DNA from 3 places in the Mesorhizobium sp. URHB0026 genome. Region 2 is predicted to be linked to each of the others. Evidence: predicted binding sites of a transcription regulator. Region 2 holds the regulator's gene; each other region holds the start of a gene.

Evidence for each region. Region 2 encodes LexA, which represses DNA repair genes until DNA is damaged. Its sites were predicted from a motif close to TGTTCNNNNTGTGTTCNG; they were not measured.
Region 1: ACVWWD_RS07230 (ImuA family protein) is a predicted target of LexA. The motif match lies at 3,858-3,875, and genes of this name have one in related genera.
Region 3: ACVWWD_RS19140 (helicase-related protein) is a predicted target of LexA. The motif match lies at 2,772-2,789, and genes of this name have one in related genera.

What each region holds. Positions count from the first base shown of each region.
Region 1 covers NZ_JBSSCN010000001.1:1,431,497-1,437,381, reverse strand. The annotation lists gene ACVWWD_RS07255 (response regulator transcription factor) at 1-329, opposite strand, end outside; gene ACVWWD_RS07250 (DUF4153 domain-containing protein) at 333-1,901, opposite strand; gene ACVWWD_RS07245 (HpcH/HpaI aldolase/citrate lyase family protein) at 2,151-3,038, shown strand; gene ACVWWD_RS07240 (DUF1737 domain-containing protein) at 3,076-3,282, shown strand; gene ACVWWD_RS07235 (metallopeptidase family protein) at 3,299-3,721, opposite strand; gene ACVWWD_RS07230 (ImuA family protein) at 3,899-4,942, shown strand; gene ACVWWD_RS07225 (DUF6504 family protein) at 4,884-5,885, shown strand, end outside.
Region 2 covers NZ_JBSSCN010000001.1:4,405,482-4,411,366, forward strand. The annotation lists gene ACVWWD_RS21705 (ABC transporter substrate-binding protein) at 1-729, opposite strand, end outside; gene ACVWWD_RS21710 (GntR family transcriptional regulator) at 879-1,649, shown strand; gene lexA (transcriptional repressor LexA) at 2,050-2,793, shown strand; partial or broken gene ACVWWD_RS21720 (ComEC/Rec2 family competence protein) at 2,787-5,239, opposite strand; gene gltX (glutamate--tRNA ligase) at 5,343-5,885, shown strand, end outside.
Region 3 covers NZ_JBSSCN010000001.1:3,929,632-3,935,516, reverse strand. The annotation lists gene ACVWWD_RS19140 (helicase-related protein) at 1-2,535, opposite strand, end outside; gene ACVWWD_RS19135 (DUF262 domain-containing protein) at 3,177-5,078, opposite strand.

The sequences.
Region 1 (5,885 bases), 3.0 Mb from region 2:
ACGAGTTCGCGCGGGCTGAACGGTTTGGTGACATAGTCGTCCCCACCCATTTCGAGCCCGAGGATGCGGTCTATCTCCTCGTCGCGCGCGGACAGGAACAACACCGGCACGTCTGATGTGTGACGCAGCCGCCGGCAGACCTCCAGCCCGTCCATCTCTGGCATGCCGATGTCGAGCACGACAAGGTCGGGCGTGCGCCGTTCGATTGCCTGCAGAGCGGCGGCGCCATCGGACACGGCGGCCGTTTTCATGCCGGCCTTTTCCAGCGCGAAGCAGATCACTTCGCGAATATGCGGGTCATCGTCGGCGACGAGGATGTGATGCGGCATGGATTAGCGATCCGGCACGGGTTCTGCGACGCTGGGAACAATAGGCCGCCTGTTGTCGAGATAGCGAAGTAGGCGCCAGTCGCGAAAGCTCCAGCTTCGCCAGTTTTCCTGCAGGCTGCGATACCAGCCTTCATCGACACCGCGCAACCTTGCCAGTTCGCCGACGGCACCGGCATTGGCCGTCCCGCGCCGACGGTCGAAGAAGCGATCGAGCGCTGGAAACGCGTCCGGCCCGAGCGAGCGGAGATACCAGGCGTCGAGGGGAATGCCCTGGCCGGTCATTTCAAGAGAGTGGTCGACATTGTAATCGGCGATCGTTGCTGCGAAGTTGATGAAACAGCAGACATAAAGCGCCAGGGATAACGTCAGAAGATTGGCGGAGAGCAGCCATTCACTGGATTTTCCGAGCGCGATACGGGCGATGATCAGCGCAAGGCCGGCCGCCACCAGTCCCATCCAGACGAAAGCCGCGACGCGCCAGTAGGTCAGCGCATAGATGCCGACATAGAGATCGAGCCGCAGGATCGATGAGACGACCAGCATGATGTTCTGCGCCACCCAGGCATAGACCAGCCGGCGGATGAGCGGGTCGGCCGATGTCTCGCTGCCGGGCCTCAACGCCGCAAGGACAAAACCGGCGGCTAGCAGCGCGGTGACGATCAAGGGATAGGCGCCGCGATGCGCGTAGGCGGCGTAGCTCAAACCATCGGGAAGCGCGACCCCGCCCCACAGATAGGTGGCGTCGAGCCCGCTCTGCAGCGAAAACAAAACGTTGAAGACGATCAACGCGCGCAGGATGGCGGCCTTGCCGAAGACGATGTCCTCGACGGCGTGCCTGTCCGCCGCTGGCTGGGCATCGGCAGCAGGGTGATTTGGCCTGGCGATGCGGCGCTGAAAGCGCGGCAGGCGCGGCCGTAGAAACGCCCAGACGCCGGCAAGCACGAACAGCCAGAAGGCAATCCGCGTCAACTGGACGAGGTCGAGCAGCTTCATCAGATCGATCAGCGACAGCCAGTATTCGATGACCGGATTGGCGGCGCCGAAAAGGGCGACGAAGACCGCGCCCAGCGTCAGCGGCATCACCCAGACCGCGATCGCCGCCAGCCTTATGCGATGCCCGCCGAACCGCCGCGCCACTCTTCGCCACTTGAGAAAATCGCTGAGGAACCGGACCGGCGCCGCCAGTGCGAACAGCACGATCTGGCCTGCAACGCGCGCCGTGCGGTGTCGCAGCCGGCCGCTCAGCGAAAGCGCGAACGCCACCAGCGCGGCAAGGGCGATCGAGACGGACAAGGGACTGACAGTCTCGGCGAGCGGCAACAGCGCGACAAGCAAGGCGGCCGACTTGAGCCATACCTTGCCGTCGCTGAAGGCGGCGGGATGCACGGCAACCACAGCGGCGGCAATCAGGATGGCGAACAGCAGAACCGTGATCCCGGCGGGCTGGCCGTAGAACAGGAAATCGGCGAGCGCGACCAGCAGCACGGCGACGCCCAAGCGGCTGCAATAGCTTGGCGCGGCGCGGAAGAAGGAGGTCACGGCCTGATTTTCCTGATGGCGTCCCATCGCCATGGCGGCGGACTCTTGCGGACAAACGGGGGAATTGCAGCGGGGTTGGCGCGTTGCGGGTCGACCAGCCACCAGCCTTCGCTGCGCAGCCGGTAAGGTAGACGGGGTTTTGCTCGCTTGTGCATGCCGACTGTCTCGCAGGCATGCAGGAAAGCGATGCGGCGGATCGGAGGAGGTTTTCCGCAGGCGCGTGCAGTTTTCGTGCAGGGCTATCGGCTTGCCTCGCCCGACCACACACGGCATAGATCTGGCATGACCGAAACCTACCGCCCGCGCCGCTCCGTGCTCTATGTCCCGGCCTCCAACGACAAGGCGCTGGCCAAGATCGCGCAGCTTGCTTGCGACGCGGTCATCATCGACCTCGAGGATGCCGTCGCCCCCGCCGACAAGATCGCCGCGCGCGAAAAACTGACCGGCATTTTCGCCAACCGCCCTGATGCCAATGGCCGGCGCTGCGAGATGGTGGTGCGCGTCAATGCGCTGTCCAGCGAATGGGGCACTGACGATCTTGCGGCCGTGGCCAAGGCGGAGCCGGACGGCATCCTGCTGCCAAAGGTCGACACGCCGCGTGACGTGCTCGAAGTCGGCGATGTGCTGGACGATAATTTTGCCCCGGACAGCGTGAAACTATGGGCGATGATCGAGACACCCAAGGCCATGCTCAACATCGGCGCCATTGCCGAACTCGGCCGCGACCCCGCCTCGCGCCTGGATTGTTTCATCGCCGGAACAAATGACCTGGTCAAGGATACCGGCGTGCTGGCGACGCCGGATCGCGCCTATCTTCTGCCATGGCTGATGCAGATGCTGCTGGCGGCACGCGCCGGCGGGATCGACATGCTCGATGGCGTGTTCAACGATTTTCGCGACCCGGACGCGTTCGCGCGTGAGTGCACGCAGGCCGCCGCCATGGGCTTTGACGGCAAGACGCTGATCCATCCATCGCAGATCGAGGCCGCCAACCGTGCCTTCGCTCCGTCGGCGCAGGCGCTGGCCGAGGCGCGCGCGGTGAAGGATGCCTTCGCGCTTGCTCAAAACAGCGGCAAGGGCGTCATCGCGCTGAATGGCAGGATGGTCGAGCGGTTGCACTTGGCGCAGGCCGAAAAACTTCTGGCGAAAGCGGCCGCCATCGGCGCATGATATTCGCCGATTTGGGATACATGACAGGAATTGGACGATGAAACTCTACCGCTTTCTCACCGCCCCGGACGACGCCAGCTTCTGCCATAAGGTGGCGGCGGCGCTGAACAAGGGCTGGCACCTGTTCGGCTCGCCGACCTACGCCTACGACAAGAAGACCAAGACCATGCGCTGCGGCCAGGCCGTGGTGAAGGATGTCGATGGCCAGGAATACGGACCGGATACGAAGCTCAGCGACTGGTAGGGGAAAACGCCGAGAGCTACTCCGCCGCCTCTTCGATCTTCTCCATATCATCGTCCGACAGGCCGAAATGGTGGCCGATCTCGTGGATCAGCACGTGGGTGACGATGTCGCCCAGCGTTTCCTCGTTTTCGGCCCAGTAGTCGAGCATGGCGCGGCGGTAGAGCGTGATGCGGTTCGGGCCTTCGCCTGTTTGCGGGTTCCAGCGTTCGGCGATGCCGCGCCCCTCGAACAGGCCGAGCAGGTCGAACGGCGTTTCCAGCGACAGGTCGTCCATGATCTCGTCGGTCGGGAACTCAGCGATCTGGATGACGATCTCGCCGGTCAGCTTGCGAAAATCCTCCGGCAGGTGGGCATAGGCCTCCAGGGCCAGGAACTCCAATTCCTCCATCGAGGGCGCAAGTTCACCATGCCAGGTGCGGGTCTTGTAGATGCGGGCCATGCTTTGTCCTTTGATCCCGGATATAGGCGTTCGCGCTGGTCGAGGCAAATGACGCCTGTACGCCGGTGTCGCGCAGGAAGAGGAATAAATTCCTTGATGACTCTGCTTGACTCTTCCGATCCCCTCTGGAATCTATAGGAACATAACAGGAACAATTGTGAGTGAAAGCTGACCGTCATGGCGATGACCGCCGTGGCGCGGGAGACTGTTTTTGCCCTGCGCCGCCAGATCGCGAAGATCGAGGGAACACTGCCCGAGCGCCTGCAGGCACCGGCTGGCGCGCCCCTTGATGCTGACGCCGGCAGCGATCTGACGATCGTCCGGCGCGGCCTTGCCGCGGCCTTGCCGGATGCTTTCCTGCCCATTGGCATCGAGCGGCTCGATGCCGCGCTCAGCGGCGGCCTGCCGAAAGCCGCCCTGACCGAAATCCATGGCCTGGAAACCCGCGATGCAGGAGCCGTCGCCGGTTTCGCCCTGTCGATGGTCAGCCTGATCCTCAACCAGGCGCAGGGGCTGCCCATCCTGTGGATCGGGACATCGGAAATTTTCCACGAGGCCGGCTTTCCCTATGCCAGGGGGCTGCATGCCTCGTTCGGCATCGAGCCCGGGCAATTGCTGTTTTCCGAGGCGCCCCGGCTTGTCGATGCGCTGTGGATCGCCGAGGAGGCGGCCCGGATGACCGCGCTTGCCGCCGTCATCCTGGAGATCCGCGGCAATCCGCAGCGGCTGGACCTGACCGCGACACGCCGCCTGCATGCGCGGGCGCAAGGTGCCGGCCGGCCGGTGTTCCTGCTGCGGCAAGCGGCCGAGCCCGAACCGACGGCGGCGCCTGTTCGTCTGATTGTCGCGTCGGCGCCGGCCGTGCCGCGCGAAACAGTCGCCGGGCCGCTCGCCGGCTCGATCGGCCACCCGGCCTTCACCATCAGCATCGGCAAGAGCCGCACGGCCCTGCCTGGACAATTCACACTGGAGTGGAACCCCGATGAACGCAAATTCGATGAAAGAAGGGGCGAGGAAAGGCGCAGGGCGAGCAACGAATGGGCAGAGAATCCTGTCCCTATGGTTTCCCTATCTCGCGACAGAAAGGATCCTGCGGCAGCGTCTGGGGAAATCCTGGCGTTCCCGGCCGTCGGATCATCCGCAGCTATCTCACCCACCGCTCGTGATCAGCCATCGCCAGGGCAACGCGCAGCGCATCTCGGCCCTCGACGCGCGGGCTGAGGCGCTGCACCTGAAGCGCGACATGGGGATTGCCGATGCGCGCGCCATGCATCCGTCGATCGACATCGTCGAAGCCGATCCGGAGGCCGACCGGCGCCTGCTCGAGGGCCTCGCCGACTGGTGCGACCGCTACACGCCGCTGGTGGCGCTGGACGGCATCGACGGCCTGTTCCTCGACGTCACCGGCTGCACCCATCTGTTCGGCGGCGAACGCGCCATGCTGGACGAAATCCTGTCGCGCTTCTTCCAGCAGGGTTTCGACGTCCGCGGCGGGCTTGCCGGCACGCCCGGAGCGGCCTGGGCGGCGGCCCGGTTTTGCGGCGACCGCATCGTTCCATCAGGCGAGGAGGAAGCCTTGCTTGCCCCCTTGCCGCTGGCCGCCCTTCGCATAGCGCCGGAAACCCGTACCAGCCTGGAAAGTGTGGGGCTGCGCACGGCGGGCGCCGTCATGGCCGCACCGCGCGCGCCGCTCGCCCGCCGGTTCGGCGCCCTGCTGCTCCAGCGCCTCGACCAGGCGCTTGGCCGTCTCGACGAGGCGATCTCACCGCGTCTTCCCGTCGCGTCGCTTTCGGTCGAACGTCATCTCGCCGAGCCCGTCACGCTGACGGAGGAAATAGAACGGCTGGTGGGCATGCTGGCGACGACCTTGAAGACCGACCTCGAACGCCGCGGCGAAGGCGCAAGGAGCCTGGCGCTGCTGCTTTTTCGCGTCGACGGCGCCGTCAGCCGCATCGCGCTCGGCACCTCGCGGCCGATGCGCGAACCCTTGCTGGTCCGGAAATTGTTCCATGAAAGGCTGGCGGCACTCGAGCAGCATATCGATGCCGGATATGGCTTCGACCTGGTGCGCCTCTCGGTGCTGGCCGTTGCCGCTTTCGACATGCAGCAGGCCGATCTGACCGGCGAAGCGGCCGATGACGGCGCCGACATCGCCTTGTTCGCC
Region 2 (5,885 bases):
ACCGGCCTGGCGGGCGGCCGCTGAGACAGCGGCGATCGCCGGCTGAATCAGGTTCGAGGCCGGGCCGTAGATCACGTCGGCCTTGCCGGCGAACGAAGCGATACGCTGCTGGATGTCATTTACGTTGTCGATGCCGAGCTCGACCACCTCGAAACCGGCGGCCGGTGCCGCCGCCTTGATCTTTTCGACCAAGGCAACGTCATTGGCCTCACCGGGATTATAAGGCACGCCGAAGCGCTTGGCGTTCGGCAGCAGCTTCTTGGTGAAGGCCATCACCGCGGCGACGTCCTGCAGATCGCTGGCGCCGGTCATGCCTTCGTCTCCGGCGTCCCATGATGGCACCAGCTTGGCCGCCACCGGATCGGTGACCGCGGCAAAAACGATCGGAATGCCGGAACCCGCGAGCGCTTTCTTGGCGATCTGCGAGACCGGCGTGGTGATGGTGTAGATCAGCTTGGGCTGCTCGGCCTGCAGCTTGGCGATCATCTGCGGCACCAGCGACGCATCGAAATTGGTGTGGCTCTCCGTGTAGACGACGTCCTTGCCCTCGACGAAGCCGTTATCCGTCAGCGCCTTCTTGAAGCCGGCTATGGCGGCGTTCAATTGCGGGTGCTCGCCGAAATTGGCAATGCCGATACGGATCTGATCGGCCGCGGCACTGCCGGCGCTGACCATCAATGCGCCTGCCAGGGCCAAACCCGACAACCAAGCGGATTTCGACTTCAACATCATTTCCTCCCAGATTTGATCAGGGCCGCTTGGAAACGCGGCTGCTCCGCGATCATGGTCAGTCCGCCGGTCTGTGTCAAACATTATATATAATTGTTGTAGTGACCCAGTATCATATATACTTTTAGCCAGACGACGGATTGATCACGATGCGGGATGAGACGAGTTCCACAAAAACGGAAGCCGCCTATCAGCTGTTGCGGCGCGACATCCTGACCACGCGCCTCATGCCCGGCGCCCCGCTCAAACTGAGTGCGCTGCGCGGCACATATGGCGTCGGTTGGACACCGTTGCGCGAAGCCCTGTCGCGGCTCGAGGCCGAACGCTTGGTCACCGCCATCAGCAATCGTGGTTTTGCCGTGGCTCCGGTGTCGCGGGCCGAGCTGGAGGATCTGGCACGCGCCAGAATGGTGGTCGAGATACCCCTGTTCCTCGAATCGATGGAAAAAGGCGGCAGGGAGTGGGAGGATGCCGTAGTCACTGCCCACTACCGGCTCTCGCGTTGCAAGACGGCGGTCGACGATCCCTCCGACACGGCCGTCGACAGATGGGATGAGAACCACGAGGCTTTCCATGCGGCGCTGCTGAGCGCCGCCACATGCGACTGGCTGTTGCGGTTCCGCTCGACAATCTCGGATCAGTTGCGCCGGCATCATCGCTTTCTTGGTCTGGCGCCGACATTGCGGGCCGCGGCCGGCCTCAAGGACGGCTATGAACAGGCAATGGAGGCGTTGCGCGAAGCGATCGCGATCGAACACCATACCGCGATCATGGAAGCGGCACTCGATCGTGACGTCGAACGGGCCAAGGCGCTGATGACGGCGCATATCGGCTACACACTGCACGTCTATGTTCATAGCGAAGACAGCGGCGCGACCAGATACGCCGCCCGCGCCGGCAGCTTGAAGGGGTCGGGATAACTTCAGCGCTTCCGCGACGTCTATTCGCACGCGCTGGCCGGAGTGCGCCGAACGCCCGGGTCCATGGCCGCCCGGAGCTACCAATGGTTGGCATTTTGGTTTCGTTTCGTTCCGCGACTCCCTGAAATATACGGTACCCCTGGAAGAAGCCTTCCAGATGGCTGATGCCAGCTCCATCGGCGGATAGGCCACAGGCCATTAACCAAACGATTTCAATGTGCCTGCCGATCGCGGAAAGGACCGGTTGCTGACGCCGTCGGGGGCAAAAAACTTCAGACCCCCTTAACAAATTCATTAAACTTTAAACGGTTGCAGAACACAACTGGAACAGATAGTGTTTGTTCTGGGTTTGTTTTTTCGATTCTGGTTCAACCTTTCGTTCAATGTCTTGGGGGCCGCCATGCTGACGCGCAAGCAACATGAACTGTTGATGTTCATCCACGAACGGCTCAAGGAAAGCGGGATACCGCCTTCCTTCGACGAGATGAAGGAAGCACTCGATCTTGCCTCCAAGTCGGGGATCCATCGCCTGATCACGGCGCTGGAGGAGCGCGGCTTCATTCGCCGGCTACCCAATCGGGCGCGCGCGCTGGAAGTGCTGCGGCTGCCGGACTCGATCGCGCCGGGCCTCAATGCGGCAAAGAAGTTCTCGCCAAGTGTCATCCAAGGCAGCCTTGGCCAAGGCAGTCTCGGACGCCAGATCAGGCCGGCCGCTGCGCCTTCGCGCCTGCCCGCGGCCGGCAACGACGACGATGCGGTTTCAGCCGTATCCATCCCGGTCATGGGCCGTATCGCCGCCGGTGTGCCGATCGATGCAATCCAGCATCAGACGCATTCGATCTCGGTGCCGCCGGACATGATCATGGGCGGCGAGCACTATGCGCTGGAGGTCAAGGGCGACTCGATGATCGAGGCTGGTATCTTCGATGGGGACACGGTCATTATCCGCAATGCCGACACGGCAAGCCCGGGCGAAATTATCGTGGCACTGGTCGACGAGGAGGAAGCGACGCTGAAGCGGTTCCGCCGCAAAGGCGCTTCGATCGCGCTCGAGGCCGCCAATCCAGCCTACGAAACACGCATTTTCGGGCCGGACAGGGTCAAGGTACAAGGCAAGCTGGTCGGGTTGATCAGGCGCTACTGAGCCGGCTTTCCATCGGGCTTGTCGGGTTTTTTGTACGGCGGCAGCCCCCTCGCCTCGCGTGAGAATTTTCGCTGTTCGTGCCAGGGTCGGTATGGTCCGTCGACGGCGAATTCGATCCCGGCCCGGGTCGTGGCCGACTGGGGATTGAAGAAGACGGCAGCGCTTCCCTTGCGGGCGAGCTGCCGTTTGGTGACGACGAGAACCAGTGGATTTTGGCAGGCGTCATAGGCGGTCGCGTCGTTCACGATGATCAGGTCAGCGAAAGCACAGGCTTTCCAGGTGGTCTTGCGGTCCTCGACATAAGCAATGATCGCGCCGGAAGGGTGCCTACAAGGCACAGGCCTTCGCGGCAGTAGAAGGGCGATCCCGGCGGCAGGTCGGCGGGACTGGCAACGTCGAATTGCCCGTCTGTCTTGTCGAACATTTCCGGTTTGACGATTGTTTCGGAGATCAGAGCGCGCTTCCAGTTGTCGGTTGCGAATTCGTTCGGACGTTCCCGGTTGACGGCCAGTTCGCCATTGCCGATCGGCAGCGCGACCAGCCGCGCATCTTCCGAGATCAGCACATCGGGCGCGCGCGTGTGCGACACAGTCAACAGGCCGGCGAGCGCGAATGGCAGCGCCGCGAGCCGCAGCCAGGTCGTCGCCATCGTCGCGATAACCAGCGCGACGGTGACCAGCAGCACGGATTGCTGCGAAATCAGCCCGACTCCGTCGACCGGAGAGCGCTCCGATATCCACGCCGACACGGCGATCATCGCCGTCAGGCCCTTGCCCATGAGGTAGAGAGCCGGCCAATCCAGTCCGAATGGCATCAGCAGCGCGCTAGCGACGGCCAGGAACATCACGACCGACACGATCGGCATCACGGCCAGATTGGCGAACAGGCTGAGGGGCGATACCCGCTGGAAATGCCAGATGGCAAACAGTGCCGTGGCGCTGCCGGCGACAATGGACGTCATGGCCAATCCACCTGTCGCCAGCAGGAATTTTCGCGTCAGGAGCCCGGGCAGGGATCGCTTTGGCGGCGGTGGCCTGGTCTTTCCCGCACGGTGATCGGCCCAGCCGGCATAAGCGCCAACCAGGGCCGCGGTCGCGGCGAACGACATCTGAAAGCTTGGGCCGACGACCTCGTGCGGCGAGACCAGGATGACGGCGATCGCCGAGATCGCCAGATTGCGCATGGTCAGCGCAGCGCGATCGAAGAAGACGGCAATCAGCATCACCGCCAACATGATGAAGCTGCGTTCGGCCGCAACGACGACACCGGAAATCATGAGATAGGCGGCGATCGAGAACAGTGCGGCGGCGGCGGCGTATTTCTTCACCGGCCGGCGCGCGGAAAAGTCTGGTAACAGTGCGAAGGCACCACGCAGCAGACCCATGATGGTGCCGGCCACAAGCGCCATATGCAGTCCCGAAATAGAGATGATGTGATAGATGCCGGTACGCCGCATCGCTTCATTGATTTCATCGGGTATGCCGGCGCGCACGCCGACGATCAGCGCCGCCGCGATCTCGCCTTCAGCGCCGCCGACGCTGCCCCTGATGTGGTCGGCGATGGCTTCGCGGGCATTTTCAATGCCTGAGAAAAGGCGAGCCGATAGCGGCATCTCACCGTCAGCGGCGGAAACAACCGTCGGATTGCCGAGAAAGAAGCCGCTGCCGCCGATGCCGGCGAAATAACTGTCGAAAGAGAAGTCGTAGCTGTCCGGCCGGACCGGGCCGGTCGGCGGCAACAGTTTGGCGTAGCCTGTGATGAGCGAGCCGGCGGTCATTCCCGGCGGTATCTTGCGTGCGGAAAGCCGGACCCTTTCCGGCGCATAGCGCAGTTTCGGCCGGGCGGTCGAAATCACGTCCATGGTCAGCCGGATGCGGCCGCTCTCCATCTCTTCGAGCGAGACCACGCGGCCGGTCAATTGCGTGGAGATTTCCGAACCCAGCATACGGGTTCCGGCTCGCCATGTTTCGACCTTCGCCGCGAGTAAGCCCAGCGCGCACAACAGCACTGCCATGAAACACAGATGGGTTTTCGACCACGAACGCGAGACGAAGGCACAGACCGCCATCAGCACCACGACCGCGACGGGCTTTGCAAAGTCGGGCTCGGACGCCAGCGAGAAATAGGCGATCGCCCCAACGGTCAGACAGACCGGCACCAGCAGAAACGCGATGCCCCGGTCGAGTTCGAGCTCCGCCGCCTTGGCCACGCCATGGCGCAGGCGAGGCAAGGATATCGGGCCGATTTGCCGGCGCACGCGCACGATCCTGCCCCCGGCAGGAGACGGCGCCGGCGCCGGCCCACCCGCCCGCAGCGGCCCGGTTTCGGGCGCAGCCACGAGCGGCGATGGCAGTGGGATCGTCGGAGGCGCCGCAAAAAGGGATCGCTCGCTGACGCCGACAGCGGCATCCTCGCTTCGATCCGAGCTCCGGCCTCTTCCAGTCATCGGGTCTGCCCCTTGCACCCTCGACGCCCTATGCTACATGAACGCGCAACGCGCGAAAGTCCGCACGTTCCGCACCCAGCTTCAGACGTTTTCCGAGAGTTCCATGCCCGACAAGGTCATCACCCGTTTTGCCCCCTCGCCGACCGGCTATCTGCACATCGGCGGCGCGCGCACGGCGCTCTTCAACTGGCTCTATGCAAAGCATACCGGCGGCACGATGCTGCTGCGCATCGAGGACACCGATCGCGAGCGTTCGACCGATGCGGCCACATTGGCCATTCTCGATGGCCTGACCTGGCTCGGCCTTTCGTGGGACGGTGACGCGGTCTCTCAATTCGAGCGTGCGCCGCGCCATCGCGAGGTAGCCGAGGAACTGGTGCGCCTGGGCAAGGCCTATTACAGCTACGAGACTTCAGCCGAGCTCGAGGCAATGCGCGAGGCTGCACGCGCCAAGGGCCTGCCGCCACGGTATAACGGCCATTGGCGTGACCGCGACCCGTCGGAGGCGCCGTCCGGCGTCAAGGGCGCCATCCGCATCAAGGCACCGACCGAGGGCGAGACGGTGGTGAAGGACCGGGTCCAGGGAGACGTGCGCTTCCCCAACAAGGATCTCGACGACTTCATCATCCTGCGTTCGGACGGCAAC
Region 3 (5,885 bases), 480 kb from region 2:
GTTGATGTTGACGCTGTCGTAGATGTTCTTGAGCGCGAAGATCGCGCCGGGCCGAAGCCCCAGTTCGGGCTGTGCGGGAACGACGGCATGCATGCCGTTCGGCAGGTTATCGAGCTCACCGTGCTCCTTGACGTAATTGAGCAGGTCCATCCGGAAATCGTTGAGGCCGAGATCCGTGATCGAGATACCGGTCTTCACGTCCTCCAGCTCGATGACCTCTTCCTGTAGCCGCTTCAGCTGGTCCTTGCGATAGGCGATATCGCTGCTCTTGGCGGTGAGGACATTGTCATCGCCGGTGGCGCTGACGTCGGCGATCACCATGCGATTCTCGACCCGTTCCTTGAGGTTGATATACTCATCGAGCGAGATGTCAGGCCAATAGTTGACCAGCTGGATCTGGGCGTTCTGCGAGCCGATGCGGTCGATCCGGCCGAAGCGCTGGATGATACGCACTGGGTTCCAGTGGATGTCATAATTGACGAGGAAATCGCAGTCCTGAAGGTTCTGGCCTTCGGAGATGCAGTCCGTGCCGATCAGGATATCCAGCTCGCCCGGCTCGTCGGGCAGGACGATCGCCTTCTCCTTGGATCGCGGCGAAAAGAGCGTGAGCACCCCCTGATAATCATAACTCTTCCGCAGCGTGGTTTTCGGCGCACCCGAGCCCGTCACCTTGCCGGTCTGCAACCCCAACTGCTGCGCGAACGGCGCCAGGTTGGCATAGAGATAATTCGCCGTGTCGGCGAAGGCCGTGAAGATCAGGACCTTCCTGTTGCCCGGGTTGAGGGGCTCGCTGACCTTCTGCCGGAGCACCTCCATGAGATGCTGGAGCTTGGCGTCGTCGTCCGGTTCGACCTTGTCCATCGAGGCGGTCAGGTCCTCGATGAGCACGAGATCGGCCTCGAGATCGTGCTTCCACGACTGAAGATCCATGTCGGCAAGGCTGATCTGTACCTTCTTGCCGACGGTGAAGTCGCCCAGTCCGGCCAAATCATCATCTTCATCGTCGAGCAATTCCTCGTCAGCCAGAAAATCGCTCACACTCTGCGTGCCGCCTGACCGCTCGAAATCGCGAATGGCATCCAAGGCCCGCGCGATGTTCCCGCTGAGCGAGCGCAGGGTGAGACGGAACGCTTCGACGGAGCTTTCGAGGCGCTTGAGCAGGTTGGTGGTCATCAGCGCCTGAAGGCTGCGCTCGCGATCGGCCTGCCGAAGCTTGCCCCGGCCACCCTCCACCTGGGTGTCGTAAATCTCCTCGTATCTCCGGAGCCGGCTCGGAAGGATGTAACTGATGGGGGCATAAACCGCGAGCTTCAGCAACGAGAGTTGGGTGAAGATGTCGTTCAGGCCCATAACGTCCACCCGCTGCGTAATCGGGCAATGGAAGGACAGCGGCTTCCGGCGCTGCGGAAACTTGCCGATATCCTTCGTGTCGTAGAAGGTCTCGATGTGCTTTCGCGACCGGGCGATCGTTACGGCGTCGAGAAGCTCGAAGAAATCGAAATCCAGCGCCTTCAGGATCGAGGCTGCGGTTCGCTCGTCCGGCGGCAATAGCGTCCAGGCATTGAAGGCTTTCTGCGCGCGGCGGAAAATTTCCTCGACGCTGGTTTGCGTCTTCAGGTTCTGGCTGAGGGCATCCGACTGCCCTTCATAGGCGAGCGCGAGCTGGTTGCGCAGGTCGGTGAAGCGGTTGTTCACCGGCGTTGCCGAGAGCATCAGAACCTTGGTCTTCACGCCTGCGCGGAGGACCTTGTTCATCAGCTTCTGGTAGCGCGTCTCCCGATCCTTGAAGACATCATTATTCCGAAAATTGTGCGACTCGTCGATGACGACGAGGTCGTAATTCCCCCAGTTTATGCGATTGAGCGGAATGCCGAAGGACTCGCCCGACGTTCGCGACAGGTCGGTGTGGCATAGGACATCGTAGTTGAACCGATCCTTGGCGAAGATGTTGGTCGTCAGGTTGGCGTTGTAGTTCCGCCAGTTGTCCGCGAGCTTTTTCGGGCAGAGCACCAGGACGGCCCGATTGCGCAACTCGTAATATTTGACAACGGCCAACGCAGTAAACGTCTTCCCCAGGCCGACACTGTCGGCGAGGATGCAGCCGTTATAGGTTTCGAGCTTGTTGATGATGCCGGTGGCCGCGTCCTTCTGATAGTTGAAGAGCTTGTTCCAGACGACGCTGTCACGATAGCCGGTGAGGTCGTTCGGCAGGACGTCCTCGTCGATATCCTCAAGGAAGTCCTGGAAGATGTTGTACAGCATCAGGAAGTAGATGCGCTCCGGCGAATTCTCCTGATAGACGGACTCGATGTGGTCGCAGATCGCGGCCGTGACATCGTTCAGCTTCTCCGGGTCGGACCAGATTTGGTCGAACAGCTGGAGGTACATCTGCGTGTGGTTCGGGTCGTCGAACCGCGTCACGAAATTCGAGACGGCATCGCCTTTCTGATAGCCGAGATCGACGGCCGTAAAGCCGCTGATCGGCATGTAGGCAATTCCGCCGTCATCGCCCGCCACATGTAGGAACTGCTGCATCGGGGCTTTCGTGGTGTTCGAACGGAACCTGGCCTTTTTTCGAATCCAGTCGGCGCATTCGCGCGCCACCGCCCTTTGCGTCAGCTTGTTGCGGAGCTGGATTTCAAACTCCGTTCCGTAAAGGCCGCTCTCCCGCCGCGCTTTCGGGATGAAGAACTCTCGCCGTTCCTTGCGCAGGTGGTCGGCCACTTCGGTTGGAACGAAAGTCGGGGCGGTAAAAATGAATTGGAGGCTCTCGATCTTTAAAAGTTCTGACTTCAGAGCCTCAAAAGCGTAAATCGAGAAACATGAAGCTGCGATTTTCAGCCTCGATCCCCGATTAACCGTCCCCTTGAGGTCATCGCCGAACAGGCTGGACGTGTTGTCAATGATTCTCATGCTTTCATCTGTTTGCTGCGCGGCGCTTCGGTGGAAGCTCCGCCTTTAGTCCTAACCATATGACCGCACGCGTATTCCGATACTGTAGCGGCACGGCAGCCATCTATACCGGTCAACATCATCGAAGGGTGCAAAATCGACCACAAATTTTGACCTGCGCCCCGAATGGCGTTGCGGAAGGCCGCATTGGAGGTAACGGAGACCGGCAACAAGCAGCGGGCTGACTTCCGCCCGCGCTTATCCGCGACGATGTTGCGCCCGACCTACTCGGCGGCGTCGGCCTGCTCTTTCGAGGGGACGTCCTCAACCCCTGCGTTTTGGTTGTTCTGCTCGGCCTTTAACGGACCAGACCATATCGCACACGCTGTGTCGAAAAGCGCCGTTCCGCGGTGAGCAATCGTCTTTTCATCCCACCCGTCATACTGATGAAGGTCGCGATTTAGCGCCAGGGCTGTGTGCGCCTTCACGGCAGGCATCTTGGTCGAGAACGACCCGTTTGACACTTGAGCGTTCAGCTTGTGGGTGAGTAGCGTGAGGTTTCCGAGTTTGTTGATGACCTTGTCACGCTCGACTTCTCGCGCCACGTGGTCAATGTCCACTTCCCCCTCCGGGATATGACCGAAACCCGGAACAGGCCAATTCTCGCGCCACTTTTGCGGCATAATGTGTTCGAGCGTCAGATCGCTCCGGATGGTAACCACTTCGCTGTGAGCCGTCCGTTTCTGGTGTTCGAGAGCCTCAAACAAATATCGCAGACGCGGCTGACGGCTCCCTTTGTACTGGTCGCGACCGTGCCATTGCGACTTCCATTCGTTGTCTGTCGGAAATCGCATTGCGTCTGCTTGGCTTGCAGACAGCAACTTATGAACTCGCGCGACCGACACCTGGCCCCCCGTCCGAAGTTTGGCGACCATATCAACAAAGAACCTGTTGTAGTTGGCGGTAGAGAGACCGCAGATATCTCGCCTGATGATGTAGGACTCGATCAGTCGGAGAGCATCGGGCAATTCACCTTCGCTTAAGCCGCTTTCGCTCGCCAAATAGAGGACGAGCGGCATGGCCGTCGACACGTCGAAAGCCTTGGCAAAGCGCCCGAAGCTTCCCAACGGGTCGTCTGTCGATTGATCTGTTAGCCGTCGATGAACCGCCGCGCTGGCGGCGATTGATTCTAACTCGGCTTCTACGGCGGTAAACGGTGTCTGGTCCAAAATCCATCTGCGATAGGACTCGAAGAGGTCGTCGACCGAAACGGTCTCTGCTTTCTTCATGGTAAGGTGGTCGACAAGTAGCCAATCCAGGCGGGACTTTGTCTGGCGGCCGCGCGTATCTCCTTCTTTCCAGAACCACCCATCGAGCGGTCGCCAGTACTTCTGGTATAGGCGATCTACGTTCAGGGAACCCTTGGTCTGCCCCAACCCTTTCGCCCGCTGAAAGATGAAGTTGCGCATCAGATCACCGGCGGTGAGATCGACTCCACGGCTGTTGAGAGTTTCGAAGATCGTCTGAGCGTCATCTCCGCCTTCGAGTTCAATGGATACTGCCGCCAACCCGACACGCAAAGCCTCGAACAGCTTCTCCATGCGGAAGGGTTCGTATTCTCCATCCGGTCGAACGTGTTTCTCGATACGATCTTTGAAGAAGGCATATGCTGCCGCCGACGGGCGAACCACTCCCTGCTCGTCATCCAAACGGAAGGTTGCGGCCTCGGACTTGTCTTGAGGGTCGACCACGCCGATGAACGATGCGCGGTCCGTGAGTGAAGGCCATAGCTTGAAGCGCTCGACTTCCGGCTGCTCCATCACCCCGTCGTTGAATATGTATTTGCCTACCTCGTCGGCATATTCGGGAGAGTGCACGATTGCCACGTCCCTCAGTGCGGTCAGGAGCAACTGGAAGGTCGTGAGGCGCTGCTGGCCATCAATCACTTCAAATGCCTGCACCTGCTTGCCGAACGTTTTTACTTGCGAAATGACGATGGCCCCCATGAAATGGGGGGCGGCTACCATGCCCTGGGCCTCAAGCTTTGCAGCAGCTCGCTGAATGTCGTCCCAAAGCAGCTCCAGTTGCGGTGTGGTCTTCCAAGCATACTGCCTCTGATACAGCGGGATCAGGTAACGTCTCTTCCCATCGAAAAGCTCTATAATCGTTCGCGTAAAAGGTCGCATTTTCCCCCTCTGTGTGAATATTTTTGTGCCGGTGTTCTGAACACCCAGTCCAGATATGGTTGCTCTGAGATCTTCGTCTCGACCCGCAATTTCTTGATTTCTTCCTGCGTTAATCCGAAGTCGACGATCAGCCTAGCCTGGCATCTCCAATTCTGCAGGGCACCGTTTGTTGTTAAGTTTTCAGGCCTGCTCCAGGCGCACTGGCCACGCCGCATGTGCATTGGCTGCCACCAGCGCGCTGGCACCAGCAGCTAGGTCCATGGCTGACAGCCGTAAAATATTTGCAATAATATGTGTGTATAACTCGTCATTTCCCAAGCCCACGATCGTACACCGATTCAAATAATAGTCTGATTCGACTATCGCGACGTCGGCAACCTTAAACCCCTTAGCGCTACTTCGCTAAGCCTTTTGCCACTGTTAGCGATGAAGGTTAAGGAACCTCGTCACTTGCCCCAGCGCGAATAGTTCAGCGAAATGCCCGACCGCTTCGATCGGACTCGGACCGCACCCCCCGTGCATTCCTGACAACCGCTCAGTGTGAAATTGGGTTTTCACACTGTCAGATCAAACGGCCACGAGGAGAGGGAGTTTAGTGTCTGCTTCCGAGATGATAGGGCTAGAAAGCCGACCTTCTATTCAGCGTAGCAACTGCAGGCACGACGAACGGAGCGACGGGCCTTACTTCACCGTGATGGCCATACCGCTGAGATCGGCATTGACTTGCAGGCCTACCTGCTTGCCTGAGTTCGAGTTGGGCGCCCTTGTCATTGGTGATCACGATCACCTGGGGCCTCTTGCCGAGCG